Regions from separate parts of the Rhodococcus jostii RHA1 genome, predicted to be linked through region 1. Evidence: riboswitches for the same ligand, from Rfam matches in the RefSeq annotation. Region 1 holds a riboswitch; each other region holds the start of a gene.

What was found. Region 1 has a riboswitch for thiamine pyrophosphate ahead of RHA1_RS07770 (TenA family protein). Riboswitches for the same ligand answer to the same signal wherever they lie in the genome.
Region 2: another riboswitch for thiamine pyrophosphate. It lies ahead of thiO (glycine oxidase ThiO); the one in region 1 lies ahead of RHA1_RS07770 (TenA family protein).
Region 3: another riboswitch for thiamine pyrophosphate. It lies ahead of RHA1_RS23940 (3-oxoacyl-ACP reductase); the one in region 1 lies ahead of RHA1_RS07770 (TenA family protein).
Region 4: another riboswitch for thiamine pyrophosphate. It lies ahead of thiC (phosphomethylpyrimidine synthase ThiC); the one in region 1 lies ahead of RHA1_RS07770 (TenA family protein).

Annotation. Positions count from the first base shown of each region.
Region 1 covers NC_008268.1:1,680,175-1,687,737, forward strand. Annotated here, with positions in the region: gene RHA1_RS07755 (MFS transporter) at 1-414, shown strand, start outside; gene RHA1_RS07760 (carboxylesterase/lipase family protein) at 407-1,960, opposite strand; gene RHA1_RS07765 (NUDIX hydrolase) at 2,073-2,750, shown strand; TPP riboswitch at 2,808-2,903, shown strand; gene RHA1_RS07770 (TenA family protein) at 2,897-3,619, shown strand; gene RHA1_RS07775 (ABC transporter substrate-binding protein) at 3,604-4,644, shown strand; gene RHA1_RS07780 (ABC transporter permease) at 4,622-5,443, shown strand; gene RHA1_RS07785 (ABC transporter ATP-binding protein) at 5,436-6,248, shown strand; gene RHA1_RS07790 (WS/DGAT/MGAT family O-acyltransferase) at 6,262-7,563, opposite strand, start outside.
Region 2 covers NC_008268.1:2,297,628-2,305,190, reverse strand. Annotated here, with positions in the region: gene RHA1_RS10710 (glutamate ABC transporter substrate-binding protein) at 1-770, opposite strand, end outside; gene RHA1_RS10705 (GlnX family signal transduction membrane protein) at 767-2,128, opposite strand; gene RHA1_RS10700 (NUDIX hydrolase) at 2,274-3,032, shown strand; gene thiE (thiamine phosphate synthase) at 3,033-3,731, opposite strand; TPP riboswitch at 3,756-3,868, shown strand; gene thiO (glycine oxidase ThiO) at 3,867-4,934, shown strand; gene thiS (sulfur carrier protein ThiS) at 4,937-5,161, shown strand; gene RHA1_RS10680 (thiazole synthase) at 5,154-5,921, shown strand; gene RHA1_RS10675 (ABC transporter ATP-binding protein) at 6,035-6,976, shown strand; gene RHA1_RS10670 (ABC transporter permease) at 6,976-7,563, shown strand, end outside.
Region 3 covers NC_008268.1:5,161,672-5,169,234, reverse strand. Annotated here, with positions in the region: gene RHA1_RS23950 (CitMHS family transporter) at 1-739, opposite strand, end outside; gene RHA1_RS23945 (LLM class flavin-dependent oxidoreductase) at 860-2,155, opposite strand; gene RHA1_RS23940 (3-oxoacyl-ACP reductase) at 2,157-2,921, opposite strand; TPP riboswitch at 2,970-3,074, opposite strand; gene RHA1_RS23935 (MarR family winged helix-turn-helix transcriptional regulator) at 3,148-3,606, shown strand; gene RHA1_RS23930 (organic hydroperoxide resistance protein) at 3,603-4,025, shown strand; gene RHA1_RS23925 (oxidoreductase) at 4,047-4,925, opposite strand; gene RHA1_RS23920 (CocE/NonD family hydrolase) at 4,966-7,008, opposite strand; gene RHA1_RS23915 (pseudouridine synthase) at 7,148-7,563, shown strand, end outside.
Region 4 covers NC_008268.1:2,288,895-2,296,457, reverse strand. Annotated here, with positions in the region: gene RHA1_RS10665 (M20/M25/M40 family metallo-hydrolase) at 1-637, shown strand, start outside; gene RHA1_RS10660 (adenylate/guanylate cyclase domain-containing protein) at 690-1,544, shown strand; gene thiD (bifunctional hydroxymethylpyrimidine kinase/phosphomethylpyrimidine kinase) at 1,579-2,424, opposite strand; gene thiC (phosphomethylpyrimidine synthase ThiC) at 2,435-4,081, opposite strand; TPP riboswitch at 4,074-4,181, opposite strand; gene RHA1_RS10645 (GNAT family N-acetyltransferase) at 4,313-4,699, shown strand; gene RHA1_RS10640 (GNAT family N-acetyltransferase) at 4,801-5,163, shown strand; gene RHA1_RS10635 (hypothetical protein) at 5,256-5,933, shown strand; gene RHA1_RS10630 (exodeoxyribonuclease III) at 5,900-6,703, opposite strand; gene RHA1_RS10625 (N-acetylglutamate synthase, CG3035 family) at 6,738-7,563, opposite strand, start outside.

The DNA.
Region 1 (7,563 bases):
GGTGCCCTCGCGTACGGACCGCTCGCGCCGTACGTGTCGCGCAGGATGCTGATGGTGGTGGCGGTGACGGTGCTGGGCGCGGCCATGGTCGCGATGGCGTTCCTGCCGCCGCTGTGGGCGATTCTGGCGCTGGCCCTCCTCCAGGGTCTCGTGTTCGGTCCGGTCGGCCCGATCGCCAACTACGCCATGCAAACTCGCAGTCCGGAGCACATGCGGGGGCGCGTCACCGGGGTCATGACGTCCACCGCGTACGCCGCGGGTCCGCTGGGTTACCTGCTGGCCGGTCCGCTCCTCGACAAGTGGGGAATTCAGCCGACGTTCTTCGTGCTCGCGATCCCGGTCCTGATCATCGGGCTGGCCTGCTTCGCGCTGCCCGTTCTGAAGGAACTGGACGACAAGGTGCCCGTCAGTTGAAGCCCATGACGTCGTTGCCCCAGGCGATCCGCATCTCGTGGTCGGGGTCCTTCACGAGGGTGTCCGCGCCGTCGATCAGCAACGTCGAGCGGTTCTCCTCGTCGTAGGGGGCCCAGTGTTTGGACCCGTCCAGCGCGGCGGGGACACCGTGTCGCGCGAACGCGAGCCACCGGCGCTGGATCCGGCCCGACACCTCGAGCGCCGTCTTCCGGCCGCCGAGCCAGAACGTCGGGTCGATGTTGAGGGTGTCGAAATTGCCGAAGACGTACGGGAGTTCGGTGGCGTGGCCGGCTCCGATGCGCGCGGCCTTGAGCATCGGCGTGGCCTGATCGAACCGGTACATCCAGGTCGGCGAGTGCCTGCTGTGGGCGTCGGCCACCCACAGGGCGGGCATCCGGAACGCGGCGTCCCGCGACATCGCGAGCGCGCCCTTCGGCTTTCCGCGGTCCGGGTACGCCGACAGGATGTCGGCGAGGCGGGCGGCGGGCAGTTCGGGGTGATCGGCCGCGATCGCCCTCAGCATCTCCTGCACCGAATCCGACGTGACCGGCAGCAGAGGCGATTTCATGAACTTGAAGATCGACGACTCGTCCTTGTTGGAACCGATGATGAGAGGGATGCGGTGGGAGTGGCCCTTCTGGAACGCGGCCACCGGATAGCGGGGCAGGAAGTCGCGGTCCACCACGGGCGCCATGGCGAGCGTGCCCGGAATCCTCGTCGGCACCTCGTTGACGAGTGTGTCGCTGGCCTCTATCACCGTGCGGTACGGAAGGTGCAGCAGTGTGTCGATCTGCGCGGGTTCCACCTCGAGGATGTCGAGGAACTGTTTCGCGACGGTGGCCGCCCGCTCGCTCCCGTAGACCGACGTGGCGGGCGGGCTCTGGGCGATCGCGCGGTGGAAGAGCCCCTCCGCGCTCGGACACGTCATCAGCGTGGTGATCGATCCAGCCCCGGACGACTCCCCGAACACCGTCACCTCGTCCGGGTCACCGCCGAACGACGCGATGTTGTCGCGCACCCATTCGAGGGCCGCGACCTGGTCACGCAGCCCGCAGTTGGTCTCGAACACCCGCTCGGCCGTCGAGAACGACGACAGGTCGAGGAAGCCGAGCGCTCCCACCCGGTAGTTGAACGAGACCAGCACGACGTCGCCGAGAGTAGACAGGATGCGCCCGTTGTAGATGCCCTGAGCTGCTGTTCCCAGGCAGTAGGCACCGCCGTGGATCCACACCATCACCGGCCGCGGGGTGCCGTCGGGTTTCGGGGCCCAGACGTTGACGGACAGGCAGTCCTCGTCCATCTCGAGTCCGGCATCGATGGGGACGGCGGTGCCGTGCCCCTGCGGCGCCATCGGGCCGAAGTCGACGCAGTCGCGCACACCGTCCCACGGTGTGGGCGGGGCCGGGGCGCGGAACCGCAGATCGCCGACGGGGGCCGCGGCGAACGGAATGCCCTTCCACGCGTAGACGTCGCCCTCGGGGTAGCCACGCACCTCACCGTCCCGGGCGCGGACGACGAGCGTGTCGCCGGACTTGTCGACCTCCACGGACGAATCTCCTCACGCAGCACGTTCCGGGAATCTCTCGCCAAACTACCAACGATGAGTAGGCAGTACCGATCGAACGCGACATAGATCAACAGTGCGCTAACATTCCCGCGTGGCCGCATGGACCGATTCCGGGGGCAAGAGCCTCCTCGACTACCCGCGCCCGTCCGTGGCGGTCGACGTCGCCGTCCTCACCGTCGACGGCCCGGAACTGAAAGTTCTTGTGGTTCCGGATCGTTCGGGCCGGCTCGCCCTCCCCGGCACGTTTCTCCACGAGGGTGAGCGACTGCGGGACGCCGCCGAGCGGTGCCTGCGGATCAAGGCCGGCCTGACGGGCACCGAATTCCATCAGCTGGCGATGCTGGACGATCCCGGCCGCGACGATCGCGGGTGGGTGCTGTCGATGACGCACGGCGCCGCGCTGCCCCGCACGGCGCTCCCCCGCGACACGATGTTGATCACCGTCGACGACGACCGGGTGACGCAGGACCTGGCGTTCGACCACGCGGACGGCGTCACCCTCGCCGTCGCCGACCTGAGAGAGCGATACGCGCGGGCCGTCGACCCGTCCGGCCTGGCCGGCGACACGTTCACGGTGCTCGAACTCCGCCGGGTGTACGAGGTGGTGTTCGGGCGTCCCCTGCCGAAGGACTCGTTCCGCCGGCACCTGATGCCGGCCCTCGAGAACACCGGTGACATGGCCGTCGTCGGGACCGGCCGGCCCGCGGAGATCTACCGGCGCGGACCCGCACCCCTTCCGCCGAGCGCGGCCGCGTTCCTCGCCGGCTGAGCCCCTCCACCGACCCGGGCCTTTCCGCCCGCGGCAGGGCCGGTGCTAGGGTCGGCTTGTTCTGACACGGGGTGCTCCGCACGGGCGGGGCTGAGAACACACCCGGGAACCTGCTCAGGTAATGCTGACGAAGGGATGTCAACGTTGTGAATAGCTCTGTCCAAGATGCTGCCGGCGCCGGCCAGCACGCCCGATTCACGGACCACTTGTGGGACCGGACCAAGGTGCTGCGCGAGGCGATCGACGAACTCGAGTTCCTGCGCCGCCTCGGCGACGGAACGCTGCCGCTGGACGTGTTCCGCACGTACATCGAGCAGGATTTCCTGTACCTGACCGGGTACGCGAAGGCCCTCTCACTGGTGGCCGCGCACGCGCCGGGCCCGGTCGAGGCCGGCTTCTGGGCGGGTTCGGCCGCCGAGGCCGCCACGGTCGAGGCCACGCTGCACCAGAATCTGCTGACCAGCGGACAACTCCCCGAGTCGGACGTGGAGCCGCTGCATTCGCCGGCCTGCCTCGGGTACATCTCCTACCTGACGGCCGTCGCCGCCACCGAGCCGTACGCGGTGGCCGCCGCGGCGGTGCTGCCCTGCTTCTGGATCTACGCCGACGTCGGGCACCGGCTCGCGGCGAGCGCCCGCGAGGTGCTTTCCGCCGACCCGTCGCACCCGTACGCACAGTGGGTGACCACCTACGACGCGGAGGAGTTCCACGCCGCCGTCGCGAGGGCCCGCGAACTCGTGGATGCCGCGGCCGAGGCCGCGACCGACGCCCAGCGCGAGGCGATGACGGAGGCGTTCGTGATCGCCAGCCGCTACGAACTCATGTTCTGGGACACCGCTCTCAACAAGCAGGAATGGCCGGCGTCGTGACACTCTTCTCTCGTACCAAGCGCGCTGCCACCGCAGCCATCGTCCTGGTCTCCGCCCTGTCGCTGCTCACCGGTTGCGCCGGTGACTCGCAGTCCGGCGACACCATCCGGTTCGCACTCGACTGGACACCGAACACCAACCACACCGGCCTGTTCGTCGCCCAGCAGGAAGGCTGGTTCGCGGACGCCGGCCTCGATGTGCAGGTGCTGCCCTACAACGACACCTCGCCCGACACCCTGGTCGACGCCGGTAACGCGGAGTTCGGGGTGAGCTTCCAGAGTTCCGCGACGTTCTCGAAGGCCGCGGGCGCACAGACCACGTCGGTGATGGCTCCGCTGCAGCACTGGGCGACGGGCATCGCGGTGAAGGCGGATCGCGCCGACATCACCCGCCCCCGGGATCTGGACGGCAAGATCTACGCCGGGTTCGCGGATCCGGACGGCGAGGAGACGCTGAAGCAGATCATCCGGAACGACGGCGGCAAGGGCGAATTCACCACCGTCACGCTCGGCACCTCGGCGTACGAGGCCGTGTACTCCGGCACCGCCGACTTCACCGTCTCGTTCTTCGGCTGGGAGGGCATCGAGGCCGAGCACCAGGGCACCCCGATGCGCTACTTCCACTACACCGACTACGGCTTCCCGGATGCGTACGCGCTCGTCATCGAGGGCAACGAGCAATGGATGGCCGACCATCCCGAGCAGGCCCGCAAGTTCGTCCAGGCCCTGCAGCGCGGATACCAGTTCGCCGCCGACCGGCCGGACGAGGCCGCGCAGATCCTGATCGACGCCAACCCCGGCGCCTTCACCGACGAGTCCCTCGTGCGGGAGAGCCAGCAGATGCTGTCCTCCGAGTACATGAAGGACAGTTCCGGCAAGGTCGGGACCCAGACGGCCGAGCAGTGGGCGGGGTACTCCGGTTTCCTGTTCAAGCACGGCCTGCTCACCGGCCCCGACGGGGCACCGCTGACCACGGAACCCGACTGGTCGACGTATTTCACCAATGAGTACCTCACTCAGCCCTGACCCGAGTCTGCGCACTACGGCCCCGGGCACCTCCCCGCTGCTGCGGCGGGTGCTGCCCGCGGTCGTGGTCGTGGCACTGCTGGTCGTCGCGTGGCAGGTGTACGTGACGGTCAGCGATATCCGGCCGCAGGTGCTGCCGTCGCCGCTGCGGGTGGTCCAGCAGGGTTGGCGGGCGCGGGACGCCATCTCCGGTCACGCCTCCGCGACACTGCAGGTGACGCTGATCGGGTTCGCCGTCTCCCTGCTCTTCGCGTGGGCCCTCGCGGTGCTCGTGGACTTCTCCCCGTGGCTGCGACGCGCGTTCGTTCCACTGTTCGTCGTGTCGCAGACGCTGCCGATCATCGCGATCGCGCCGCTGATGATCATCTGGTTCGGATTCGGTCTGCTGCCGAAGATTCTCGTGATCGCCCTCGCCACGTTCTTCCCGATGACGATCGGACTGATCGAGGGTTTCGCCGCGGCCGACCGGGAGGCGGGCGCGTTGTTGCGCAGCATGGGCGCCTCACGGTGGCAGGAATTCCGCTACGTGCGGCTTCCGTCGGCGATCCCCCGGTTCTTCACGGCCCTGCGCATCGGCATCACGTACGCCGTGGTGGGTGCCGTGTTCGCCGAATACGTCGGGGCCACGTCCGGTCTCGGCATCTACATGGCGACGCAGAAGAACTCCTTCCGCACCGACCTCGTGCTGGCGGCGGTGCTCGTGACCGCCGTGATCAGCGTCAGCCTCTACCTGCTCACCTTCGCGGTCGAGCGTGTCGTCGCCCCGTGGATCAAGAACGAGAGGGCCCGGCATGAGTGAGACCGCGCGCGTCGCACTGTCCGGCCTGAGCAAGGGATTCCCGGTCCGCGGCGGCATCCGGCCCGTCCTCGACGACGTCTCGTTCACCGTCGAACCGGGTGAGTTCGTGTCGGTGATCGGCCCCAGCGGGTGCGGGAAGAGCACCGCGTTCTCCATGCTCGCCGGTCTCGACCAACCCGACTCCGGCACCGTCACGATCGGCGGCGAACCGGTGCGTCCCGCGGGGAGAGGCCCCGCGAAATGCGCGTACATGCCGCAGAAGGACCTGCTGTTCCCGTGGCGCACCGTCCTCGACAACACCACCCTCGGACTCGAGGTGCAGGGCGTGCCCCGGAAACAGGCGCGGGACAAGGCCCGGGAATTATTCTCCGTGTTCGGTCTCGGCGGGTTCGAGGACGCCCGTCCCAGCCAGCTGTCCGGCGGGATGCGGCAACGGGCCGCGATGCTGCGGACCGTCGTCCAGGACCGTCCGGTGCTGCTGCTCGACGAGCCGTTCGGCGCCCTGGATTCGTTGACCCGCACCGAGATGCAGACCTGGCTGCAGGATGTGTGGCAGCGCTACCGGTGGACCGTCCTGATGATCACCCACGACATCCGGGAGGCCGTCTACCTGTCGGACCGGGTGGTCGTGCTGTCCGCGCGGCCCGCCACCGTGCGGCGCGAGGTGACGGTGGGACTGCCCCGTCCCCGCGAACTGTCGATGATGACGTCGCCCGAGTTCGCGGACGTCGAACACGAACTGCTCGGGGTGCTCCACGAGGAGTCGCGGCGAGCACTCGTCGAGCAGGAGTCGGCCCGGCACTGAAACAGGCCGCGCCTCAGAGCAATGCCGCCTCGAGCTCACCCAGAGCAGTCTCGAGATAGAAGAGGATGCGCTGCAGGCTCGGCACCGACCGACGGCACCCGATGACACCGAAATCGAGGTTGCCGCCGTTTGTGGTGAGCGTGATGTTGAGTGCCTGCCCGTCCAGCACCACCGACGTCGGGTAGATGCCGTCCAGCCGGGACCCGTTCCAGTACATGGTCTTCCGCGGTCCCGGGACGTTGGAGATGATCACGTTGAACGGCGGCGGCGTGAAGCGGACGAACCCCGGCACCGGTGTCAGAGCGATCGGCGACATGTTGACCGCGGACCACGCCAGCGCCTGCATCGAGGTGAGGCTGCCGAACAGCTCCTTCCCCTGGGACATGGAGGCGGAGATCGCCGTCAGGCGCTCGGCCGGGTCGTCGACGTCCGTCGCCAGGTTGCACAACGTGACCCCCACCGCGTTGCCGCCGGCGTCGGCCTGCTGCTCGTCGCGCAGCGACACCGGAACCATCGCGATCAGCGGCTCGTCGGGCAGCGCGTTCTGTTCCTCCAGATACCCCCGCAACGCCCCGGCGCACATGGCCATCACGACGTCGTTGACACTGACCCCCGCCACCTTCCGGACGGCGTGGACGCGTTCGAGCGGCCAGGACTGCGCGGCGAACCGGCGCGCGCCACCGATCGGGACGTTCAGCATGGTGCGGGGCGCCTCGTACGGAAACCTCATGTCGTGCTGCCCCATCGCGGTGCGGGCGATGCGCAGCGACGCAGGCGCGAGACCGGCCACCTCACCGACCGTGCGGCGGACCCCGTTCATCACCGACCAGAGGTCGGGGGCGGGGGCGGCACCGTTGGCCGACGCCCTGCGCGGCAGGTTCCACGGCGGCGGTGCGTCACGCACGTCCGGGTCGGTCGACAGCGTCCGCATCAGCAGCCGCAAACCGGAGACCCCGTCCATCAGCGAGTGGTGCAGCTTGGTGTAGATCGCGAACCGGCCGTCGCTGAGACCCTCGATCAGATACATCTCCCACAGCGGGCGATGACGGTCCAGGAGCGTGCCGTGCAACCGAGACGTCAGCGTCAGCAGTTCCCGGACCCGATACGGGGCCGGCAGCGCCGAATGACGCACGTGGTATTCGAGATCGACGTCCGACTCGTCGGCCCACCACAGGTTCCCGAGACTGCCGACGGGGCCCGCAGGTTTCTTCCGAAAGGCGGGGTCGACGTCCGTGTGCTCGAGCAATGTTTCGTGCATCGACTTCACGTAGTCGGGGCCGGCATCCTCCGGCGGTGTGAACAATTCGAGCGATCC
Region 2 (7,563 bases), 620 kb from region 1:
GACGCCAGGCCGGCGAGGATGGTGTCGTCGGTGCTCACCGCATCGACCTGCCGTTGTTGCAGGACCACCAGGCAATCCGACCACATGGGGACCGTCAGGATGTCCGCGGTGGGCGCCACCTGCTGCAGCCGTGTCAGCGACGTCGTGCCGCGGACGACGCAGACCCGCTTCCCGTCCAGGTCGGCGGCGCTGCGGATCGGGGAGCCCTTCACGACGAGAACCCGCTGCTGTGCCTCGAAGTACTCGGAGGAGAACGCCACCCGTTCCTTCCGGTCGCAGGTGATGGTCATCGTCTTGGCCACGATGTCGACCATCGACTCCTGAAGTGCCTTCTCGCGATTCGCCGACGTGAGGATGCGGTACTCCAGCCGGTCGGGATCGCCGAACAGGTCCCGTGCGATCTCCCGGGCGATGTCGACGTCGAAGCCCTGGACGGCCCCGGTCGCCGGATCGCGGAAACTCATCAGATTGCTGCCCGTGTCGAGGCCGACGACCAGACGCCCCCGCGCGCGGATGGCGTCGACCGTCGGCATCGGCGGTGCGGCGTCGGTGTCGGGGAACGGGCGCAGGCTCGCGGTGGGATCGCCGCAGTCCTTCTCCGGGGTCGGTGGCGCAGCGCTCGTCTCGGGCGCCGGCGTCGCGGCCGCGGGTAGCGGGGGCTCGGTGTACGACACGCTCGGCGATCCGACGTGCGCCGGACTCGACTCGGCGCACCCGCCGATCAGCAACGTGGCCGCCACCAGCACCAGCGCGATCCGGCGCCCCCTCACTGGTATTCCCGCAACCGAGGCCACAACCCGATGATAATTCCGCCGAACGCGATGAGCGTCAGGACGAGGGCACCGGAACCGAGCGCGGTCAGCACGCGGGCCGCGGATTCGACATGCGACCGCAGACGGTCGCGGGCGGTGCCGATTCCGTCGGTGAGCGCGTCGTCGACGGCGGTGAACTGCGCCGCGGAATCCGACGGTCCCGGTCCGATGGCGACCGTTGCCGCCGAGGCGAAGTCGCCCTTGGCGAGGATCTCGTTCATGCGGTCGTGCGCCGAGGACCAGAGCGTCCACGCCTCCTGCGCCCGCGCCACCTCGTCGTGGCCGACCGCGCGGTCGCCGTCGTGGGGGTAGCTCGACAGCAGGGTGTCGAGCTGACCGGACTTGTCCTCGAAGACGGCGTCGTAGTCGCCGTTCGAGTCGCGGCGGACCAGTTTGAGGGTCTCCTCGGTGCGGGCCTGCTGGGCGAGGATGCGGGCGGCGGTCAACTCGTGCATCGGGCGGGCGCCCTCGGTCAGTGCCCGCTTGGTGTCGACGGAGGAGACCAGACCGGCGACCAGCATCCACACCAGGAGGATCGCCGTGCACGACGACGCCACGATCAGCCCGAGATTGAACGTGCGCCGACTGAGTCTCGCGATGACTATCTGGGCGACGAGCAGCGCGACGAGTGCGACGAGGATCAGGATCAGCGCCAGCCAGGGTGGGCGAGAGTAGTCCCGTTGCGTGTCCGCGACGGCGGCTTCCTGCTGGGCGTGCAACTGCTGCGCCATCGGCAGCATGCTCGTCTGCATCAGCGTGGACGCCTCGCTGAGGTAGGCCGCGCCGACGGGATGGCCGGTGCGATTGTTGGCCCGTGCGGTCTCGACGAGACCGGCGTAGACGCTGAGGTCGCTGGAGATGGAGGCGAGCAGTCGGCGGCTGTCCACGTCGCTCGCCGCGAGACCGCCCGACGCGTACACGAGGTCGGCGGAGGCGGTGCCGATCGCCTGCGCGTAGGTGTCGCGGAGTTCGGGAGGTTCGAGACCGCCGGAGATGAACGCCGTCGTGGCCGCGGCGTCCGCCACGGACAGGGCGCTGTAGAGGTTCTGCGCCGAGAACGACAGCGGTTCGGTCTCCGCGAGGACACTGTCGAGGGTGGCTTCCCTGCTGTTCGCCGTCGAGGCGGCCACCAACCCGGCTGTGAGTGTGAGCAGAATCAGGAGGGCGCCGAGGGCGGTGAGCTTGGCGGGAGTCGATGCGAGGAACGCGCGCAGTTCCTTGCGGCGCGCCACCGCGGGGTCGACGTCGTCGTCCGCGGCGGCAGACAATGCGCGGCTGCCGTGGGGTTCGATCGACGGTGCCTCACGCAGAACCACCTCGCACCCCTCCCGTGTCATGGCCGCACCTTGTGGGGAGCATATAAGCAGCGGTCGGTTCACGACTGCCGACGGGCAGTTCCGGAAGAAACCGTTAGTGTGAGGGAACTGCAGGGAGACCCATCAGGTCGGACAGGGGTAGTCGATGCGTGGTGACGGTGACGGCTGGGCAACCGGGCCGGACGGCAGTCGTCATTGGGGCAAGCACGGTGCGGCCGGGTTGTTGCTGCGTGCGCCGCTCCCGGACGAGACGCCGGCCGTGCTGCTACAGCACCGTGCGGCCTGGAGTCACCAGGGTGGCACGTGGGCGCTGCCCGGCGGTGCCCGGGACAGCCACGAGACCACCACCCACGCCGCGGTACGCGAAGCGCACGAGGAAGCCGGCATCGAGAGCGCGGCCATCCGCGTCCGCACCGAGGTCGTCACGATGAAGGCCGCGAGCGGCTGGAGTTACACCACGGTGATCGCCGACGCGGAGCGCCCGCTGCCCACCGTCGCGAACGGCGAGAGCACCGAACTGCGCTGGGTGCGGGAAACCGACGTGGCCGGGCTGCCGCTGCACCCGGGATTCGAAGCGGGGTGGCCGCAACTGCGCACCACGGAGGTGCGTTTGCTGCTCGACCGGCACGACGTGCTGGGCGAACGCGGCGCGCTGGCGCAGTTGTCGAAGGCCCTGCCCCGCACGGTGCACCTGCCCGACGGCACCTACGGGTGGTTGCCGCGCGTCGAGGTGCTCGAAGCCCTGGACGCGGTCGGCCGCAGCGCCGAACCGGCCGGCCACGGCACCACGCTGGGAACGGTGACGGCCGTCGTCACCACCGACCCCGACCTGATCGAACAGTTGCCGGCCACCGTCGTCGTCCTGCCGCCCGCCACGGTGCTGGACTGGCTGGACCAGCCGTAACTACGCGTTCTGCTGCAACAGGGCGGACAGCGAGCGCGCGGCGGCCTGCGGGTCGCGGGCCTCGGTGATGGCCCGCACGACGACGATGCGGGAGGCCCCCGCGGCGAGGATCTCCGGAACGCGGGACTCGTCGATGCCGCCGATCGCGAACCACGGGCGGTTCGGCTCCGAGTCGGCGGTCGATCGCACCAGATCGATGCCCGACGCGGTCCGCCCCGGCTTGGTGGGGGTGGCCCACACCGGTCCGGTGCAGAAGTAGTCGACGCCGTCCTCGATCGCCGCGAGACTGGCCTGCGCGCGACTGTGGGTGGAGCGGCCGATCAGGACATCGGAACCCACCACGGTCCGTGCGTACGGGACGGGCAGGTCGCCCTGGCCGAGGTGCAGCACGTCGGCCCCGGCCGCCAGCGCCATGTCGGCGCGGTCGTTGACCGCGAGCAGCGCTCCGTGCCGCCTGGCCGCGGCCGCGAGCACCGACAGTGCCGCCAGTTCGTCCCGGGCGTCCATCGTGCCGAACTTCTTCTCTCCGGCCGAGCCCTTGTCGCGGAGCTGGATGATGTCGACGCCGCCGGACAGCGCGGCCTCGGCGAACTGCGCCAGGTCGCCCTTCTCGCGCCGAGCATCGGTGCACAGGTACAAACGTGCTGTTCCGAGGCGGCGCCGACGGTCCGTGAGGTTGCTGTGATGCGAGGTGGTCACGGCATGACGGTAGCCTCTACGGTGAAAGTGCAACACGGGAGTCCCGGGGAACGTGGGGCTGAGAGGGGCTCACGCCGAGCCCGACCGTCATACCTGACCCGGATCATGCCGGCGCAGGAAGTGAGGTGGAGTTCAATGGCGAGATCGGTATCCGTCGTCGGAGGCGGAGTGATCGGCCTGTCCATTGCGTGGCGAGCAGCCCGCAACGGCTGGTCGGTTCGGCTGTACGACCCGTCGATCGGTTCGGGGGCGTCCTGGGTGGCGGGCGGCATGCTCGCCCCGTTGTCCGAGGGCTGGCCCGGCGAGGAGAGCGTCCTCGAACTGGGAAGCGCGTCGCTCGACCGGTGGCCCGAATTCGGGAAGGAACTCGAGGCCGGGGCCGGCGTCGAGCTGTTCACGTCGCAGAGTTCGCTCACCGTCGCGCTGGACGGCGCCGACGCGGAGGACCTGCGGACCATCGCCGAATGGGTGGGTGCCCAGGGGCGGGAACTGCAGATCCTGAGCCGTGTGGAAGTCCGCGCGCTCGAGCCGATGCTGGGGCGCGGAGTCAGGTTGGGACTCTTGGCCGTCGACGAACTGGCCGTGGACAACAGGCTGCTGTTGCAGGCGTTGCAACGGTGCGCGGTCGACGCCGGAGTGGAGCTGATCGGGGAGGCCGTGCACAGCCTCGACCGGCTGGGCACCGACCAGATCGTCGTCACCGCGGGCATCGCGTCGCCGGCCCTGTGGCCCGGGCTTCCGGTTCGCCCGGTGAAGGGCGAGATCCTGCGGTTGCGCTCGCGTCCCGGGGTGACCCCCGCGCCGGGCCGCACCATCCGCGGCAGTGTGCACGGCAGGCCCGCCTACCTGGTGCCGCGGGCCGACGGCATCGTCGTCGGTGCCACCCAGTACGAGTCGGGCAACGACACGCAGGTCACGGTGGCCGGCGTGCGCGACCTGATCGCCGATGCCGAAGCGCTGATGCCCGCCATCGGCGAGTACGAACTGCGCGAGACCTCGGCGGGTCTGCGTCCGATGACTCCGGACAACCTGCCGCTGATCGGTCGGGTGTCCGATCGGGTCGTGGTGGCGACGGGACACGGCCGTAACGGCATCCTGCTCACCCCGGTGACCGCCGACGCGACGGTGGCATTGTTGGAGGGCTCGGCACTGGTCGAGGCGAAAGCCGCCGACCCCGAACGTTTCGAGAAAGTAGCGAGGTAGAGATGAGTGAGCAGCAAGTAGTGGTGCCGATCGGCATCAGCGTCAACGGCGAGGACCACGAGTTCACGGAACCGTTGACCGTCACCGGGCTGCTGGAGGTGCTGAACCTGCCCACCAAGGGCATCGCGGTGGCAGTCAACGGCGCCGTGTTCCCGCGCGCCCGGTGGGACGAGCTCGTGGTCCGGGGCTGGGAGATCGAGATCCTCACGGCGGTGCAGGGTGGCTGACGCGACGCCCGGCGTGCAGAAGGGCCTCACGATCGCGGGCCGCACGTTCGGTTCACGGTTGATCATGGGCACCGGCGGCGCAGCCAACCTCACGGTGCTCGAAGAGGCGCTCGTCGCGTCCGGCACCGAGCTGACCACGGTCGCGATGCGCCGCGTCGACGCCGCAGGCGGCACCGGTGTGCTGGACCTGCTGCGCCGGCTCGACATCGCGCCGCTGCCCAACACCGCCGGGTGTCGCGGTGCGGCCGAGGCGGTGCTGACGGCGCAACTCGCCCGTGAGGCACTCGAGACCGACTGGGTGAAGCTCGAGGTCATCGCCGACGAACGCACCCTGATGCCCGACGCCATCGAGTTGGTCAGCGCTGCAGAGCAACTGGTCGACGACGGTTTCGTCGTCCTGCCGTACACCACCGACGACCCGGTGCTGGCCCGCAGGCTCGAGGACGCCGGCTGCGTGGCCGTGATGCCGCTGGGTTCGCCGATCGGCACCGGGCTCGGTATCGCGAACCCGCACAACATCGAGATGATCGTGGACGGTGCAGGGGTCCCCGTCATCCTCGACGCCGGCATCGGGACCGCCAGCGACGCGACCCTCGCGATGGAACTCGGCTGCGACGCCGTACTGCTGGCCACGGCTGTGACCAGGGCGAAGGACCCGGCACTCATGGCGTCGGCGATGCGCGGGGCCGTGGTGGCGGGTTACGAGGCACGTCACGCAGGCCGCATTCCCAAGCGGTTCTGGGCTCAGGCGTCGTCGTAGTTCTCGGGGTCGCGTCGGGGTCTCGCTCAGGGTCCGACCGGTACCAGGGGACGAGTCGGGTGTAGACCTGCGGCCGATGCGCGACGGCCGCAGGTTCGGGCATCCTTCTCACCATGATTGAAGTGAGGGGACTTTCGAAGACCTTCGGTGCGACGAAGGCGGTGGACAACCTGACGTTCAACGTGAAGCCGGGTATGGTCACCGGCTTCCTCGGCCCGAACGGTGCAGGCAAATCGACGACCATGCGCATGATCCTCGGGCTGGACCGCCCCACGGCGGGCAGCGCGTTGATCGACGGCAAGCCGTACAGCGACCTGGTGCAGCCGCTGCGGACGGTGGGGGCGCTGCTCGACGCGAAATGGGTGCACCCCAACCGCTCGGCCCGCGCCCACCTGCAGTGGATGGCGGCGTCCAACTCGTTGCCGAAGAGCCGGGTCGATGAGGTGCTGCACCTCGTCGGGCTCACCGAGGTGGCCGGGAAGAAGGCTGGCGGGTTCTCGCTGGGCATGTCCCAGCGTCTGGGCCTGGCCGCCACGCTCCTCGGCGACCCGAAGGTGCTGCTGTTCGACGAGCCGGTGAACGGGCTCGACCCGGAGGGCATCGTCTGGATCCGGAAGTTCATGCAGCGCCTCGCGGCGGAGGGACGCACCGTGCTGGTGTCGAGTCACCTGCTGTCCGAGATGGCGCTCACCGCCGAACATCTGGTGGTCATCGGCCGGGGGCGGCTGATTGCCGACACCACCGTGTCCGAGTTCGTCAGCAAGTCGTCGGAATCGACGGTGCGCGTGCGGAGCCCACAGCTGGACGCGCTGCGTAGCGCGCTCACGTCCAACGGGCTCACCGTGCGTGAGGACGGATCGGACGGGCAGCAGGCGCTCGTCGTGGTGGATTCGTCGACGGACGTCGTCGGCGGGATCGCCGGTTCGCAGGGCATCGTCCTGCACGAGTTGGCATCTCAGCGCGGATCGCTGGAGGACGCCTTCATGAAGTTGACCGGAGACGACGTGCAGTACCACGCAGAGGGCGTCGAAGATGTGATGAGGGGTGCACTGTAATGGCTGTTCTCAATGCCGAACGGATCAAGATCACGTCGACGAGGTCGCCGTGGTGGTGCACGGTCGTCATCATCGTGCTGGGCCTCGGCCTCGCCGCGGTCATCGGGCTGAGCGCGAAGGCGAGCATCAACTCCTTCAACAACCAGATCGCCGACGGTAAGCAACCGGATTTCGATCCGTTCCTGCCGCAGATGTCGGACGCGGTCGGCGGGGTCTCCGGATTCGGCGTGCTGGTCCTGATGATCCTCGCGGCGCTCGCCGTGACCAGCGAATACCGGTTCGGCGTCATCCGCACCACGTTCCAGGCCATCCCGAACCGGGCGTCCGTCCTCATTGCGAAGGCAGGTCTGATCGGCGCGTTCGGCGCCGTGCTGACGTTCGTGCTCACGTTCGGCGCGTATGCCATCGCGAAGGCGACCGCGGGTGACGAGGCCGGAGCGGCGCTCACCTTGTCGGGTGACGACGCGTGGCGGTCGATCTACGGCGTCCCGATCTACGCGTTCCTGTGTGTGGTTCTCGCCGTCGGTGTCGGCACGCTGCTGCGTCAGTCGGCCGGTGCGATCGCCCTGCTCCTGCTGTGGCCGCTG
Region 3 (7,563 bases), 3.5 Mb from region 1:
CCGATCCGGCATCGCCGGAGCCGCCACCGGTTCGGGGCGCGTCGCCGTTACCCCCGGAGCCGGTCGCGGACCGCCGGAGGCCGGAGCCCGCGGAGACGAGGAGGCGCTCGTCGGTGAGTTCGAGCGTGCCGATGCGGCGGCGTTCGCTGTAGCCCAACTGCACGGCGAACAGCAGCACGACGAGCAGTCCGACCACCAGCGACGGGATCATCGGGACGAACACGTCCGACGGCGAGATACCCAGTGCGGCGGCGGCCCGGACCGTCGGTCCGCCCCAGGGGACGATGTTCATCGCGCCGTTCGCCAGGCCGGCGACCACCGTGAGGACCACGGGGCTGACCTTCAGCTTCATGTACAGCGGCAACAGCGCGGACGTCACGATGATGAACGTCGTGGATCCGTCACCGTCCAGCGACACCACCATCGCGAGCACCGCGGTGCCGACGACGAGCCGCATGGGGTCGTTGCGGACGAGCCGGAGGATGAGTTTCACCAGCGGGTCGAACAGGCCGACGTCGATCATGATTCCGAAGAAGATGATCGCGAAGAACAGCAACGCGGCCGTCGGTGCCAGCGCCTTGATCCCGTCGGTGATCATGTCGCCGATTCCGAGGCCCGCCCCGGCCGCGATGCCGAATGCGACCGGGACGGCGATCAACCCGACCACGGGAGTGGCCCGTTTGGACATGATCAGGAACATGAACACGGCCACCATCAGAAAGCCGAGTGCTACCAGCATTGCCACTCCTCGTCCGAACTCGCGTCGTGGTGTGATCGCGATAACAGCCAGTGTCGGGGGGAGGGACGCTCACAGTCACTGTTGCGTACTTAGAGAAGGTTGTGTTCTTTGTGGTGGCAACTACGGGCGCCCCCGGAGATGGTCGCGCAGAGTCTCTGTCTCATACTCCGCGCGGAACAGCCCCCGCTTCTGCAGGACGGGGATCACCTCGTCGACGAAGTCGGCGAGGCCGTTCGGGTAGAGCGGCGGCATCAGGTTGAAGCCGTCGGCCCCGCCGTCGCGGAACCACGTTTCGATCTCGTCGGCGATCGATTCCGGGGTTCCGATCATGGTGCAGTGCCCGCCGCCGGCCGCCAACGTGCCCAGCAGCGACCGCACGGTGGGACGGTCCTTCTCGATGATCCGCAGGATCGTGTCGTACCGGCCCTGCGGCCCGGTGAACTCCGACAGCTGCGGCAGCGCGGGAACGGGTGCATCCAATTCCCAGGCACTGCAGTCCTGCTGGACGAACATCGACAACTGCGCCAGCGACTGTTCGACGGGCAGGAGCGCGTCGAGTTCCGCCTTCTTCCGTCGGGCCTCCTCGGTGGTGGAGCCGACGTAGGTCACGAGACCGGGCATCACGGTCACCGCGTCGGCGTCGCGGCCTGCCGCGCGGATGCGCCGCTTCACGTCGTCGTAGTAGCTCTGCGCGGCCGTGAGGTCGTAGGCGACGGCGTAGATTCCCTCGGCGCACCGGGCGGCCAGGTCGCGGCCCTGATCGGACGCGCCCGCCTGGAACAGCACGGGACGACCCTGCGGCGAGCGCGGCACGTTCAGCGGACCGTCCACGAGAAAGTGCTTGCCCCGATGCTCGACCGCCTTCACCTCGGCCGGGTCCGCGAAGATGCCGTCCCGGTCGAGTACGAGCGCGTCGGGCCCCCACGAATCCCACAGAGCGAGTGCCACGTCGACGAATTCCGCGGCACGCGAATAGCGTTCGTCGTGCGGCGGCATCTCGTCGAGCCCGTGGTTGCGCGCTTCGGCGTCGAACATCGACGTCACCACGTTCCAGCCGACGCGGCCGCCGCTGATGTGGTCGAGCGACGCCAGCATCCGGGCGGCGTGGAACGGTGTGTAGAACGTAGTGGACACCGTCGTCACCAGTCCGACCCGCTCCGTCGCCCGCGCCATCGCGGACAGCGCGGTGAGCGGTTCGAGGAACCACATGCCTCCGGATGCGGGGTCGCGCACCGAATGCCCGTCCGCGAAGAACACCGCGTCGAGGCAGCCCCGCTCCGCGATCTGCGCCAACTCCTCGTAGTAGGCGATGTCGCAGAGTCGCTCCACCGGGGACGAGGGGTGCCGCCACGCGGCACCGTGGTGCCCGCAGCTGTAGAGGAATGCGTTGAAGTGCAGTTGCCGGGCGTCGGTCATGTCAGTCCTTGACCAGTCCGCCGTCGACGACGAGGTTCTGGCCGGTCACCGACCGCGACCACGGGGACGCGAAGAACAGCACCGCGTCGGCGAATTCGTCCGGGGTGGTGACGCGCTGCAGCGGGGTGCTCGCCGCGATGAGGTCGAACACCTCGTCGGGAGTGGCGGCGCTCGCGTCGGTGGTGCGGAGCAGCCCGCCCGAGACCATGTTGACGGTGATGCCGTCGGGACCGAGGTCGGCGGCGAGGGTGCGGGTCAGCGACAGCGCCGCGGCCTTGGCGGCCGTGTAGTCGTGGTACGGGACGACAGGGTTCTGGAACAGGTTGGTGCCGATGTTCACGATCCGGCCGAACCCGAGCGAACGCATTCCCGGCAGCGCGGCCTGCGTCGTGTGCAATGTCGCCTTCACGCTGCCACGCAGCTGCGAGTCGAAGGACTCCCATGTGATGACGTCCGCCTTGTCGCGTGCGTCGCCGTTGAAGGAGAAGTCGGCGAGCGCGTTGTTGATCACCGTGGTCACCGGGGAACCGAAGTGCTCCTCCGCCGCGGAGAACAGCGCCGCCACCTGTTCGGCGTCGGTGACATCGGCCCGGAGCGCGACCGCACGGTCCGCGCCCAGGGACGCCGCGAGTTCCTCGGCCGCATCCCGGCTGTTCCGGTAGTTCACGATCACCCGCGCGTTCTGCGCCGCGAACGACCGCACGATGGCGGCGCCGAGGCCCCGCCCACCGCCGGTCACCAGGACGATCTGCTTGTCGAGCTGCATGCTGTCACCTTCCGTTCGGTCGGCGACGAGACATCGGATGAGCGCATACGGCCGTCTCCGCGACATCCCTTCGCCGGCATTACCCAGTTCAGGTTCGACGGGTGTGGTCTCAGCCGCCCGGCTCGTCGCCGGGCAGCACCCCGTGTCACTGGCCAACAGTGTAAGCCCCCTCACCGGTTGACCTTTTTCTATTGTGCACAACCTAGTTGTGTGCAACTATTCAGTGGTGACCGACAACCTCGCCCTCGACCGCCAGGTGTGCTTCGCGCTGTACTCGGCTTCCCGCGCCATGACGGCGAGATACCGGTCGATGCTCGACTCGCTGGGAGTGACCTACCCGCAGTACCTCGTGCTGCTGGTGCTCTGGGAACAGGACGGCCGCGGAGTACGTGAGATCTGCGACGCCCTCGAACTCGACACCGGCACGCTGTCGCCACTGCTCAAGCGGCTCGACACCCTGGGCCTGGTCGAACGCCGGCGCTCCTCGGCCGACGAGCGCCGGGTCGGGATCCACCTCACCGAAAAGGGCGCGGCCCTCCGCGCCGCCGCGGAGGGCATCCCCGCGGAACTCGCTCAGTCGACAGGAATGGAGGTCGACGAACTCGTCGCCCTGCGGGACACCCTGTCGCAGCTCACCGAATCGCTCCACCGCTTCAACACCCCTACAGGAGAGAAGAAACCATGAAGATCGTCTACACCGCCGAGGCTCTCGCCACCGGAGAAGGCCGCAACGGCCACGCCCGCACGTCCGACGGCCGGCTCGACCTGAATCTCGCGATCCCCACCGAGATGGGCGGGTCCGGCGACGGCACCAACCCTGAGCAGTTGTTCGCCGCCGGATACGCGGCCTGCTTCCACTCCGCACTCCAGCTGGTCGCCCGTCAGGCGAAGGCGAACGTCGCCGACTCCGCCGTCGGCGCCCGCGTCGGCATCGGCGCCACGGACGGCGGCGGCTTCGGTCTCGCCGTCACCCTCGAGGTCTCCCTCCCCCACCTGCCCCGCGCCGAGGCGCTCGAACTGACCGAGAAGGCACACCAGGTGTGCCCCTACTCCAACGCCACCCGCGGCAACATCGACGTCACCCTCGAGGTCACCGAAGACTGAGAGACCCTCACGGGCGTCGGGTCACCGGAACGTGAACTCGACGCCCGTCAGGTCCTCCGACAGAGACCACAACGCCCCCGCGGTGTGCTCGTCCCGCGACTTCTTGTTGGAGCCCACCACCTTCGGGTGGCCACGCTGCTCGAACAGGCCGTCCGGCCCGATGTAGCTGCCGCCGATCACGTCGGGTGCGGTGGCCGCGTACAGCATCGGCAGCGCCCCCATCTCCGCCGACTGCGCGAAGATCCGGTTGCCGACGGCCATCAGCTTGTCCTGCACCGACTCGGTGTGGGCCTGCAGATTGGTCGACGCGTAACCGGGGTGCGCGGCCACCGCTTTGACGGGTGACCCCGCCGCGGACAGCCTGCGCTGCAACTCGTACGTGAACAGCAGATTCGCGAGCTTCGACTGTCCGTACGCGCTCCAGCGGTTGTACTTGCGGCGTTCCCAGTTGAGGTCGTCGAGGTGAATTGTTCCCGCCTGATGTGCGGCACTCGACATGGTGGCGACCCGGTCGGTGATCTTGTCGAGCAGCAGGCCGGTCAACGCGAAGTGCCCGAGATGGTTTGTGCCGATCTGCATTTCGAATCCGTCGGCGGTCGTGCGCTGCGGCACCGCCATCACGCCGGCGTTGTTCACGAGCACGTCGACGGACTCGACGCCGGCGGCGAACTCGCGCACCGAGGCGAGGTCGGACAGATCGAGGCGGCGCACCTCGGCGTTGTCACCGATCGACCGGGCGACGACCTCCCCCTTGTGGGTGTTACGACAGGCCAGCACGACGTGCGCGCCAGCCTTGCCCAGAGCCCGCGCGGCCACCTCCCCCAGACCACTGTTGGCGCCCGTGACGACGAACGTGCGGCCGCTCTGATCGACGATGTCCGAAGCTGTCCACTTGGTCATGGCGTCAACCCTACGGATCTCGGGACATGGCGTGAACCTTTCACCACGCCTGCGCTCCGACCAGCGGCAGATTGAGGAAACTCGGGCGATCCGGGGACAACGCGACGTGCTGCGGCTTCAGTTGGCTGTCGGCCAGCATCGGTCCGAGCGGCAGGTACCGGGGGACGCTGCCCGCGTACACGTCGACGCGCAGCCGATGCCCCGGTTCGAGGACCGCGTCGGTGGGCACGAAGTTGATATCGACCGGTGTCACTTCACCCGGGACCAGCGGCTGACGGGCGTCCACCGTCAGAGAGTGGTGCGGTTCGGTGTAGTCGCCGTTCGCCGACTTGGTGCTCTTCGAATCGTCCACGGCCCGCATGGAAGCGGTGAGAGCGCCGTTGGTGAGCGGAGTCGACGTGCCGTCCGGTGCGACGTCGTTGAGCGTCACCGCCCAGAATCCGTCCGGGGCGTCGAGCACGGTTTCGAGGTGCAGATTGACCGGACCCGACAGCTCGGTCGGCTGCGTGACCGGGGCACTGGTGAACGTCAGTCCCTCGGCCTCGGCGAACCGGGAGTCCTTGCTGCACACCGATCCGAAGACGACGGCCGCGCCTGCGGTGCCCTGCGCGCCGTCGCGGGAACAGAGCCCGCGAAGTCCGGGTGCGACGGTGAGCTGTGCCGCGTCGCCGGGTTTCGCCGACACCAGGCTGCCGTCGTGGGCGGCGTGCCCGGCGGTGCCGCTGGAGACACCCGACAGGTACATCCGCTGGTAGTCGACACCCGCCCGCGGGAACTGATCGGTGGTGGTCCAGCCGTTGCCCTGCTGATACAGCGTGACCGGACCGTACTCGTCGATGCCGTTGTCGATGCCCTTCAGCCACTTGTCGAACCAGGCGCGTTCGAGGACGTCGAGTCGCGGCGGGGCACCCTGCTCACCGAAGCCGCCCCCGAACGAGATGTGGTAGGCGTCGCTCATGATCAGCTGCTTCTCCCCGGCGGGCAGCGGGATGTCGTTGTAGACCCGCGGCTCGCTGTTCGCGAAGATGTCGTGCCACGCGCCGTAGAGCATCGTCGGCACCTCGATGTTCGCGGCCTGCGCCTTCCGCTCCTCGTAGAACTGGCCGTCCTGCGCCACCCGCAGCGTGCCAGGGTCGAGACCGTTGATGTCCGGCGCGGTCATGGCCTCGATCAGCGCGGGGAAGAGCGTCAGCGGATCCCGCAACCGATCCTGCAGCCACCGCTGGTCGAAACGCCCCTGCGCGATGGCCTGGATGTCGGGAACGAACTTGAGACCGTTGACCAGCGACAGCCACAGCGGCATGAATCCCACACCGAGACCACCGCCCGTTCCGACGATGTCGCGGAGCAGATCGTTGCCCGGTTCGGTCGGGAAGATGGCCTTCAATGCCGGCGGCTGATGCCCCGCGGCCTGCAGCGAGTTGATTCCCGAATAGGACACCCCCGCCATGCCGACCCTGCCGTCGGACCATCCCTGCTTGCTCATCCAGTCGATGATCTCGACGGAGTCCTGCTGCTCGAGCGGACCGAGCGCCTGCCATTCCCCCTGGGAGAAGCCGGTGCCCCGGGCATCGACCACCACCTGGGTGTACCCGTTCCGGATGAGGTCGCGGTTGATGCCGAAGACGCGCATGCCGCCACCGGTGAGCACCTTCGCCGCTTCCCCGACACCGTCGAACGGGGTGCCGGCGAGATCGAACGAGTTCACCAGGTCGACGACCGTGTCCTCGAGTCCCGGCACCGCGAACACGGAATCGACGACGTTGCCGACCAGCTTCGTGTACGGCGTGACGCCCAGAACCGACGGCATCCTGGTGTCGATCGGCGTGCCGGAGGCGTCCGCGGGGCGATAGACGTTGGCCTTCAGCACCGTTCCGTCGCTCATGGTGATGGGGACGTCCCAGTCGATCGCGATCACCGGGTACTCGGGCGGCGCGTCGACCGCCGCGGTCCACGCGGCCCCGGCCGCCCCACCCGTCGGATCCGCCGACGCCGTCACCGTGGGCACCACCGCGAGCCCCACCCCCACCGCCAGAGCGACTGCCACCGCGCCCGGTCGAAACGCCCATCGACGCACGATCACTTCGAACCCCCGTGAAATCCCGATGACGCGCCTCAGCGGCCAGTCAGGGTGGCCCGCGTCACAAACTTACCGGATAGTAACCTCGAGTCCCCCGGCGGTCAACGACGGATTTCCGCAGCCTGTCGACTACCGTGACGAGGTGCCCGACGCCCCGCTTCCCGTCCGCGACGGCCTCAACCCGACGCGGCTGAGGATGCCGGACGTCGGCGCGTGGCCCACCGTGCTCGAGTACCTGGTCGCACGTTTTCCGCACGACGAAACCCGCCTCCGCGAGAAGGTCGCCGCAGCGGAAGTCGTCGACGAGCGTGGGCAGCCGATCACCGAGGCCACCCCGTTCGCACCCCGCAAATTCGTGTACCTGTACCGGGATCCGCCGGTCGAGAAGCGGGTCCCGTTCGACATCGAGATCCTGCACCGCGACGAGGATCTCCTCGTCGTGGACAAGCCCCACTTCCTGGCCAGCACGCCGCGCGGCGCGTACGTCGCGGAGTCGGCGCTGGTCCGGTTGCGCCGAGACTTCGACCTTCCGGAACTGACACCCGCGCACCGGCTCGA
Region 4 (7,563 bases), 610 kb from region 1:
CACCGGCGTCGCCGCGACCCTCGAAACGGCGGTGCAGCTCGGCGGTTCGCCCGACGTCGACAACGCGGTGCGCTTCGCGTTCTGGGGGGCCGAGGAATTGGGTCTGCTCGGTTCGGAGGCCTACGTGAACAGCCTCAGCGAGGACCAGCGGAACGACATCGCGCTGTACCTGAACTTCGACATGCTCGGTTCCGAGAACGCCGGCTATCTGGCGTACGACGGCGACAACTCCGACAACGTCGGTGAGGGGCCCGGACCGGAGGGTTCCGCGGGCATCGAGCGCACGTTCACCGAATTCCTTCAGGGTAACGGGGTCGCCGCGGACGGCACGGACTTCGACGGCCGATCCGACTACGGTCCGTTCATCGAGCACGGCATCCCCTCGGGCGGCGTGTTCAGCGGCGCCGACGAGACGAAGACCCCCGAGCAGGCACAGAAGTGGGGCGGCACCCCGGATGTGGTGTACGACGAGAACTACCACAGCGCGACCGACACCCTCGAGAACGTGAACCGGGCCGCGCTCGCCAAGAATGCCGCCGCGGTCGCGTATGCCGTCGGGGTGTACGCGGAGTCCCTCGCCGGACCGAACGGTGTCCCCATCGGCGCGGACCGGGAGAAGGCGCGGGCCGCGGAGTGATGTCCGATTCGTCACGAGTTTGTGCATGTGACGCTGGGTTACCCTTACTCCCGTGAGCGACGACCCGGCCGAAGAGAACAGTGCCGAACTCGACGCTGCGCAGACACCGAAACGAGGCGACAAGGTTCTGGGCTGGGTGGGATCGATCAACCGGCAGCCGCAGCTGATCGAGGGGCTGCGCAGGTTTCGTCGCGCGCTGCCCGGTGATCCCGCGTTCGGCGACCCGCTGTCCACGGCGGGACCCGGGAGCGCACGGGCCATCGCCCGCGTCGCGGATCGCTTCCTCGACCACCAGCCCGGCGCGTCCCGCGAGATGAGCCTCGGCGCGCTGCAAGTGTGGCAAGCGCTGCTCGAGCGCACCGGACGCGGTCGGGGAACGCAGGAAGTGACCATCGTGTTCACCGACCTGGTCGGCTTCTCCAGTTGGTCGCTGCCCGCCGGTGACAGCGCCACCCTCGCCTTGCTGCGCGACGTCGCCCGAGCCGTGGAGACCCCCATCGTCGACCGCGGAGGACACGTGGTGAAACGCCTGGGGGACGGCGTGATGGCCGTCTTCCCCAGCCCGGACCGCGCGATCGACGCCGTCTTCGCCGCACAGGAAGCGCTCGCGGAGGTGGAGGTGGACGGCTACCGCCCCCGCATGCGCGTCGGAATCCACACCGGTGTGCCTCGGCAGATCGGCAGCGACTGGCTCGGCGTGGACGTGACGATCGCGGCACGCATGATGGGACTGGGCGGCGACGGCAACGTGATGGCGTCGTCCGCCACGCTGTCGAGTCTGCAGCCGGGCACCCTCGACGAACTGGGTGTCGGCGTCAAGCCGTGGCGACGCGCCTTCTTCGCCCCCGCGCCCAGCGGGGTGCCCTCCGACCTCGGTATCTGGCGGTTGCGGCTCCGCCGCCCGTGAGTACTTCTCAACCACCCCGGACGTCAAGAAGTACTCACGAGTGACGAAGTCGCCACAGGGGAGAGACGGGGCCGTGACCGGCGCCCAGGTCGTACGACGCCTCCAGGCACTTGGTGACCCATTCCTTACCGAACGCCACCGCGTCGGGCACGGACCACCCGTGGGCGAGAGCGCTCGCGATGGCGGCAGCGAGGGTGTCGCCGCCGCCGTGGTCGTTGCCGGTGTCGATGCGGGGACTGCTGAACTCGAGGAACCTGTCACCGTCGAACAGCAGATCGGTGCTCGACGCCGATGTCCGGAGATGCCCGCCCTTCACGATCGACCACTGCGCCCCGAGCGCGTGCAACGCTTCGGCTGCCCGGCGCGCGGTCACGTCTTCCACCACCTCGATGCCGGTGATCAACCGGATCTCGTCGAGGTTCGGGGTGACCACTGTGGCGATCGGGATCAGCGTGTTCCGCACGGCGTCCAGTGCCTCGGCATGCAGGAGTGGATCTCCGTGCATCGACGCGCACACCGGGTCCACGACCAGCGGGACCGGTTGGTCGCGGCCGATCCCGACCTCCGTGCACACGGCGGCGACGGCCTCGATGATGGCCGTCGATGCCAGCATGCCCGTCTTCGCTGCCCCGACCCCGATGTCGTCGACGACGCACCGCACCTGCGCGGCCACCGTCTCCGGCGGAATCTCGTGGAAACCACTGACGCCCACCGAGTTCTGCACCGTCACCGCGGCGACCGCGACACATGCGTGGACGCCGCACAGGGCCATCGTCCGCGAGTCGGCCTGGATCCCGGCGCCACCGCCGGAATCGGTGCCGGCGATGGTGAGGACTCGGACGGGGGTCTGGCCGTCGGGGGTCAGGGGCAGCAGCTTCACGAAGGGGACCTTACCGATTCTCTGAGGTGACGGATTCGACGGGCAGATACACGCGACCACCTGCGTCGACGAACTCGCTCGACTTCTCGGCCATGCCCGCCTCGATGGCTTCTACCGAATCGAGTCCATGTTGCTGTGCGTACTCGCGCACGTCGGCGGAGATCCGCATCGAACAGAACTTCGGGCCGCACATCGAGCAGAAGTGGGCCGTCTTCGCCGGCTCGGCGGGCAGCGTCTCGTCGTGGAACTCCCGCGCGGTATCCGGGTCGAGGGACAGCGCGAACTGGTCGTGCCAGCGGAATTCGAACCGCGCCTTCGACAGCGCGTCGTCCCGCTCCTGCGCCCGCGGATGCTGCTTCGCGAGGTCCGCGGCGTGCGCCGCGATCTTGTACGTGATGACCCCGGTCTTGACGTCGTCCCGATTCGGCAGTCCCAGGTGTTCCTTGGGGGTCACGTAGCAGAGCATCGCGGTGCCGGCCTGCGCGATCATCGCCGCGCCGATCGCGGACGTGATGTGGTCGTACGCCGGCGCGATGTCGGTGGCGAGCGGCCCGAGCGTGTAGAACGGCGCCTCCTCGCACAACTCCTCCTCGAGGCGCACGTTCTCCACGATCTTGTGCATCGGGACGTGCCCGGGACCTTCGATCATCACCTGCACCCCATGGGATTTCGCGATCCGCGTGAGCTCGCCGAGGGTGCGCAGTTCCGCGAACTGGGCTTCGTCGTTGGCGTCCGCGATGGAGCCGGGGCGCAGGCCGTCACCGAGCGAGAACGTGACGTCGTAGCGGTGGAGGATCTCACACAGTTCGTCGAAGTGGTTGTACAGGAACGATTCCCGGTGATGGGCCAGACACCAGGCGGCCATGATCGACCCACCGCGGGAGACGATGCCGGTGACCCGGCGTGCGGTCAGCGGGATGTAACGAAGCAGTACACCGGCGTGGACCGTCATGTAGTCGACGCCCTGCTCGCACTGTTCGATCACGGTGTCGCGGTAGATCTCCCAGGTGAGCGCGGTCGGGTCGCCGCCGACCTTTTCGAGCGCCTGGTAGATCGGCACGGTTCCCACGGGCACGGGCGAATTGCGCAGGATCCATTCCCGGGTCTCGTGGATGTTCTTTCCGGTGGACAGGTCCATGATGGTGTCTGCGCCCCACCGCGTCGCCCACACCATCTTCTCGACCTCTTCCGCGATCGACGACGTGACCGCGCTGTTGCCGATGTTCGCGTTGATCTTCACCGCGAACGCCTTGCCGATGATCATCGGCTCGAGTTCGGGATGGCAGCGGTTGGCAGGGATCACGGCGCGCCCCGCCGCGACCTCGGTGCGCACCGTCTCGGGTGAAACACCCTCGCGTGCAGCGCAATACTGCATCTCGGGGGTGACGACGCCGGCGCGGGCGGCGTCGAGCTGGGTGCCCTCCCGGTCGGCGATCCACGGTGCGCGCAGATGCGGCAGTCCCGCTTCCAGGTCGATCGTGGCGTCCGCGTCGGTGTACGGACCCGACGTGTCGTACACGTCGAGGTGCTCACCGTTGGTGAGGTGGACGCGCCGGACCGGCACCCGGACGTCGTCGGCCGACAGCAGGTACTGCTTGGTGCTGCCCTCGATCGGTCCCGTGGTGACGGACGTGGCTGTAGATACGTTTGTGCTCATCGATGATGCTCCCTACGCCGGCATTACCCGGACAGGTTCGACGGTCGACGGCCCTAGCCGTCCTCTCAGCCCGCTGGTGCGAGCCCCCGTGGATGTGTAGTTGTCACACAAACTGTAACCGAGATCTCTGTGAGCAATCATTCGGGTGAAACTTGGACAGCGGTTCCCGGCATCGGTATAAAGGGTGATGAACATCACATTTCGATTACGACACACCCCCAGGAGATAGCCATGCTGACGGACGCGCAGGTTGTGGACGTGATCGACAACGCCGATCAGAACCGATTCGAGCTACGCCTGAGTGGTGACCTGGTCGGCATCCTCGGGTATTTCGACCTCGCGGACACCCCGCCCGGCGCCGGTGCCGGCGTGGGCGTGGTGGCCGCCCGACCGCCGGGCCCGAAGAGTCGGGGGCGGCAGGTGCCGGTGGTCTCGTTCATGCACACCGTGATCGTGGAGGACTTCGGCCACCGCGGACTCGCCGCCCTCATGGTGGGTCGCTCCCTCGACCTCGCCCGCGGGTACGGCTGGAAGGTCCGGCCCGTGTGCACGTACGTGCAGCGCTTCGTTTCGGCGCACCCCGAGTACCGCGACCTCGTCGTCCCGGTGGAGGGCTGACGACGGGCGGGGCACGAATCGAGCACCCGTCGGCAACGAAACGGTTCCGGGAGCGGCGATTCCGCTCGCGAGGATGCCGCCTTACTGATTCGATGAGTGGCATGAATCACATTTCGAACAGTTCCGAGTCGTCGGGGAACATCACGGCCGCTGATGCTCGCGTGCTCGACAACCCTGCCCATGAACGATTCGATCTGTGGCTGGGGGACGAGTTGATCGGCATCCTCGGCTACCGGGACGAGGACGACATTCCCGGATTCACCGCGAAGCCGGGCGAGGTGGTCGCGTTCATGCACACGGTCGTCAAGGAAGAGTTCGGTGGACGCGGGCTGGCTGCGGTCCTCGTGGGCGAGGCGCTCGGCTCGGCGCGTCGGCGTGGCTGGAAAGTGCGTCCCATCTGCACGTATGTCCAGCGCTACCTGGCGCTGAATCCAGAGCATCTCGACGTTCTGGTGGCCGAGTAGCCCTACTTGCGAGAGCACTGCTCTTGCCATCTGCGACTCTGCTGTGAATACTGCTCTGTATAGAGAGCGGTGCTCACAGTGAAGGAGTCGTCATGACCGTGTCGGATCGGATCGAGAGTCGTACCGGGATCGCACGGATCTGCGCCGCGGCGCTGTTCACCCTCGCCGGTGGCCTGTTCGTCGTCTACCCCGTGGTGCGTCCCTACGCGGCGGGCGGGTCGCCGGACGGACGGGCCGAGTTCGCCTCACCGTGGTGGCTCGTCGCACACCTCGCCGCCGTCGGCGGGTTCATCGCGTTCGGGCTTGCGCTCGTCGCGCTCAGCGGCGTGCTGAAACGGACGGGTGGCGAACGGGCGGCGGTGGTCGCAGTGGCGGCGTCGTGGATCGGGACAGGGCTGACGCTGCCGTACTACGGGGCCGAAACATTCGCGCTGCACGCCCTGGGCGGCAGCGGCCTGGACGAGGGGACCGTCACGACCCTCGCCGAGAGCGTGCGGATGGGCGCGGCGCAGGCGACGCTGTTCGCCGCAGGACTGCTACTCATCGCAGTCGGCGCAGCCGCGGCCGCCGTCGCAATCGCCCGATCCCGGCTGATCGCCGGCTGGGCGGGGAGCCCGATGGCAGTGGGATTCGCTCTGTTCATCCCGCAGTTCTACGTCGACGCCCCACTGCGCATCGGGCACGGAGTGCTGATCGGGTTCGGGTGCGCGGTCGTAGCGCTCGGTGTGCTGCGTTCTCAGTCGCCGAGGTCGACGATGACCGGCGCATGATCGCTGGCGCCCTTGCCCTTGCGTTCGTTGCGGTCGATCTCGGCCTTGTCGACGCGGCCGGCGAGGGCAGGCGATCCCAGCACGAAGTCGATGCGCATTCCCTGCTTCTTCGGGAACCGCAACTGGGTGTAATCCCAGTAGGTGTAGACACCGGGACCCGGGGTGTGCGGCCGGACGACGTCGGCGAATCCGGATTCGACGAACGCCTGGAACGCCTCACGCTCGGGGGCGGACGTGTGCGTCTTGCCCTCGAACAGCGCCGGATCCCAGACGTCCTCGTCGGTGGGGGCCACGTTCCAGTCGCCGACCAGCGCGATCTGCGCGTCCGGGTTCTGCCCCAGCCACCCGACCGCGTCGGTGTGCAACTTCGCCAGCCAGTCGAGCTTGTACGTGTAGTGCGGATCGGCCAGCTCACGGCCGTTGGGGACGTACAGGCTCCAGATGCGGACGCCGTTGCACGTGGCGCCGATGGCGCGGGCTTCCTGTGCGGGCGCGACCTCCGGGTCCTTGTGGAAACCGGGCTGATCCTCGAACCCGATCTGCACGTCCTCGAGACCGACGCGGGACGCGATCGCGACGCCGTTCCACTGGCTGAGGCCCACGTGTGCGACCTCGTAGCCCAGTTCACGGAAACGCTCGTACGGGAACTGCTCGTCCTTGCACTTGGTTTCCTGCATCGCGAGCACGTCGACGTCGGACCGCTGGAGCCAGTCCAGGATCCGGTCGGTACGGGCACGAACAGAGTTCACGTTCCAGGTTGCGATGCGCACGGCAGCCACCCTAGCGGCACTCTCCGACAGGTCGTCAGCCGACAGGTTCGGTGGCGTAGCGGTACCGGTGGTGCGCCACGAAGCCGAGGTTGCGGTACATCGCCTGCGCGCCTTCGTTCTCGACGGCGACCTGCAGACACGCGTGGGTCGCGCCGTGTTCGCGTCCCCAGTTGACCATGTCGCCGCAGATGAGGCTGCCGATTCCGTGGCGGCGGTGAGCCTCCGCGACCTCGACCGCGGTGAGCCCGACCCACCGGCGGTCGTCGGGCGCGGACGTGACGGATCCGCGGGCGACGGCGAGGAGCGTCGAGTCGGCGGCGCCGATCCGGCCGAACCCGAGGGTGCCGCCGCGGACCGAATCCAGCACGTCGACCGCGAAGTCGGGGAGCGCGGACCCGCGGTAGCGATAGAGGGCGAGCCAGTCCGGATCGGGGTGATCGGTGACGGTGGTGGTTCGGGGGCCCTCGGGCAGAGCCAGGTTGTCGATGTCGGCTGCCATCACGACCACTTCGTCGCTGACGTTCCAGCCGAGCGGTACCTCGCCCAGACGGTCGGGGATCAGCAACCGCAGCGGGCGGTCGCGCTCGGCGTACCACTCGCGCAGACGGTCGAGCGTGCCACCGGGGGAGTCGTCGTCCAGGCTGCCGACCGACCCGCGGTCGCCGAGCGGGGCCGCCGAGTTGGCGCGTCCGGTGAAGCCGTGACCGTAGCGGGCGAGCCACCCGTCGATCCACGCGTGCTCGACACCCGGCCAGCCGTCGGCGGAGGCCAGTTCGAGGGACCGGATCTCGCTCGCGCGCACCGGTCGTGCGGGGACGGCCTTCAGCGCGACCACCCGCTCCGGATCCACCTCGACGACC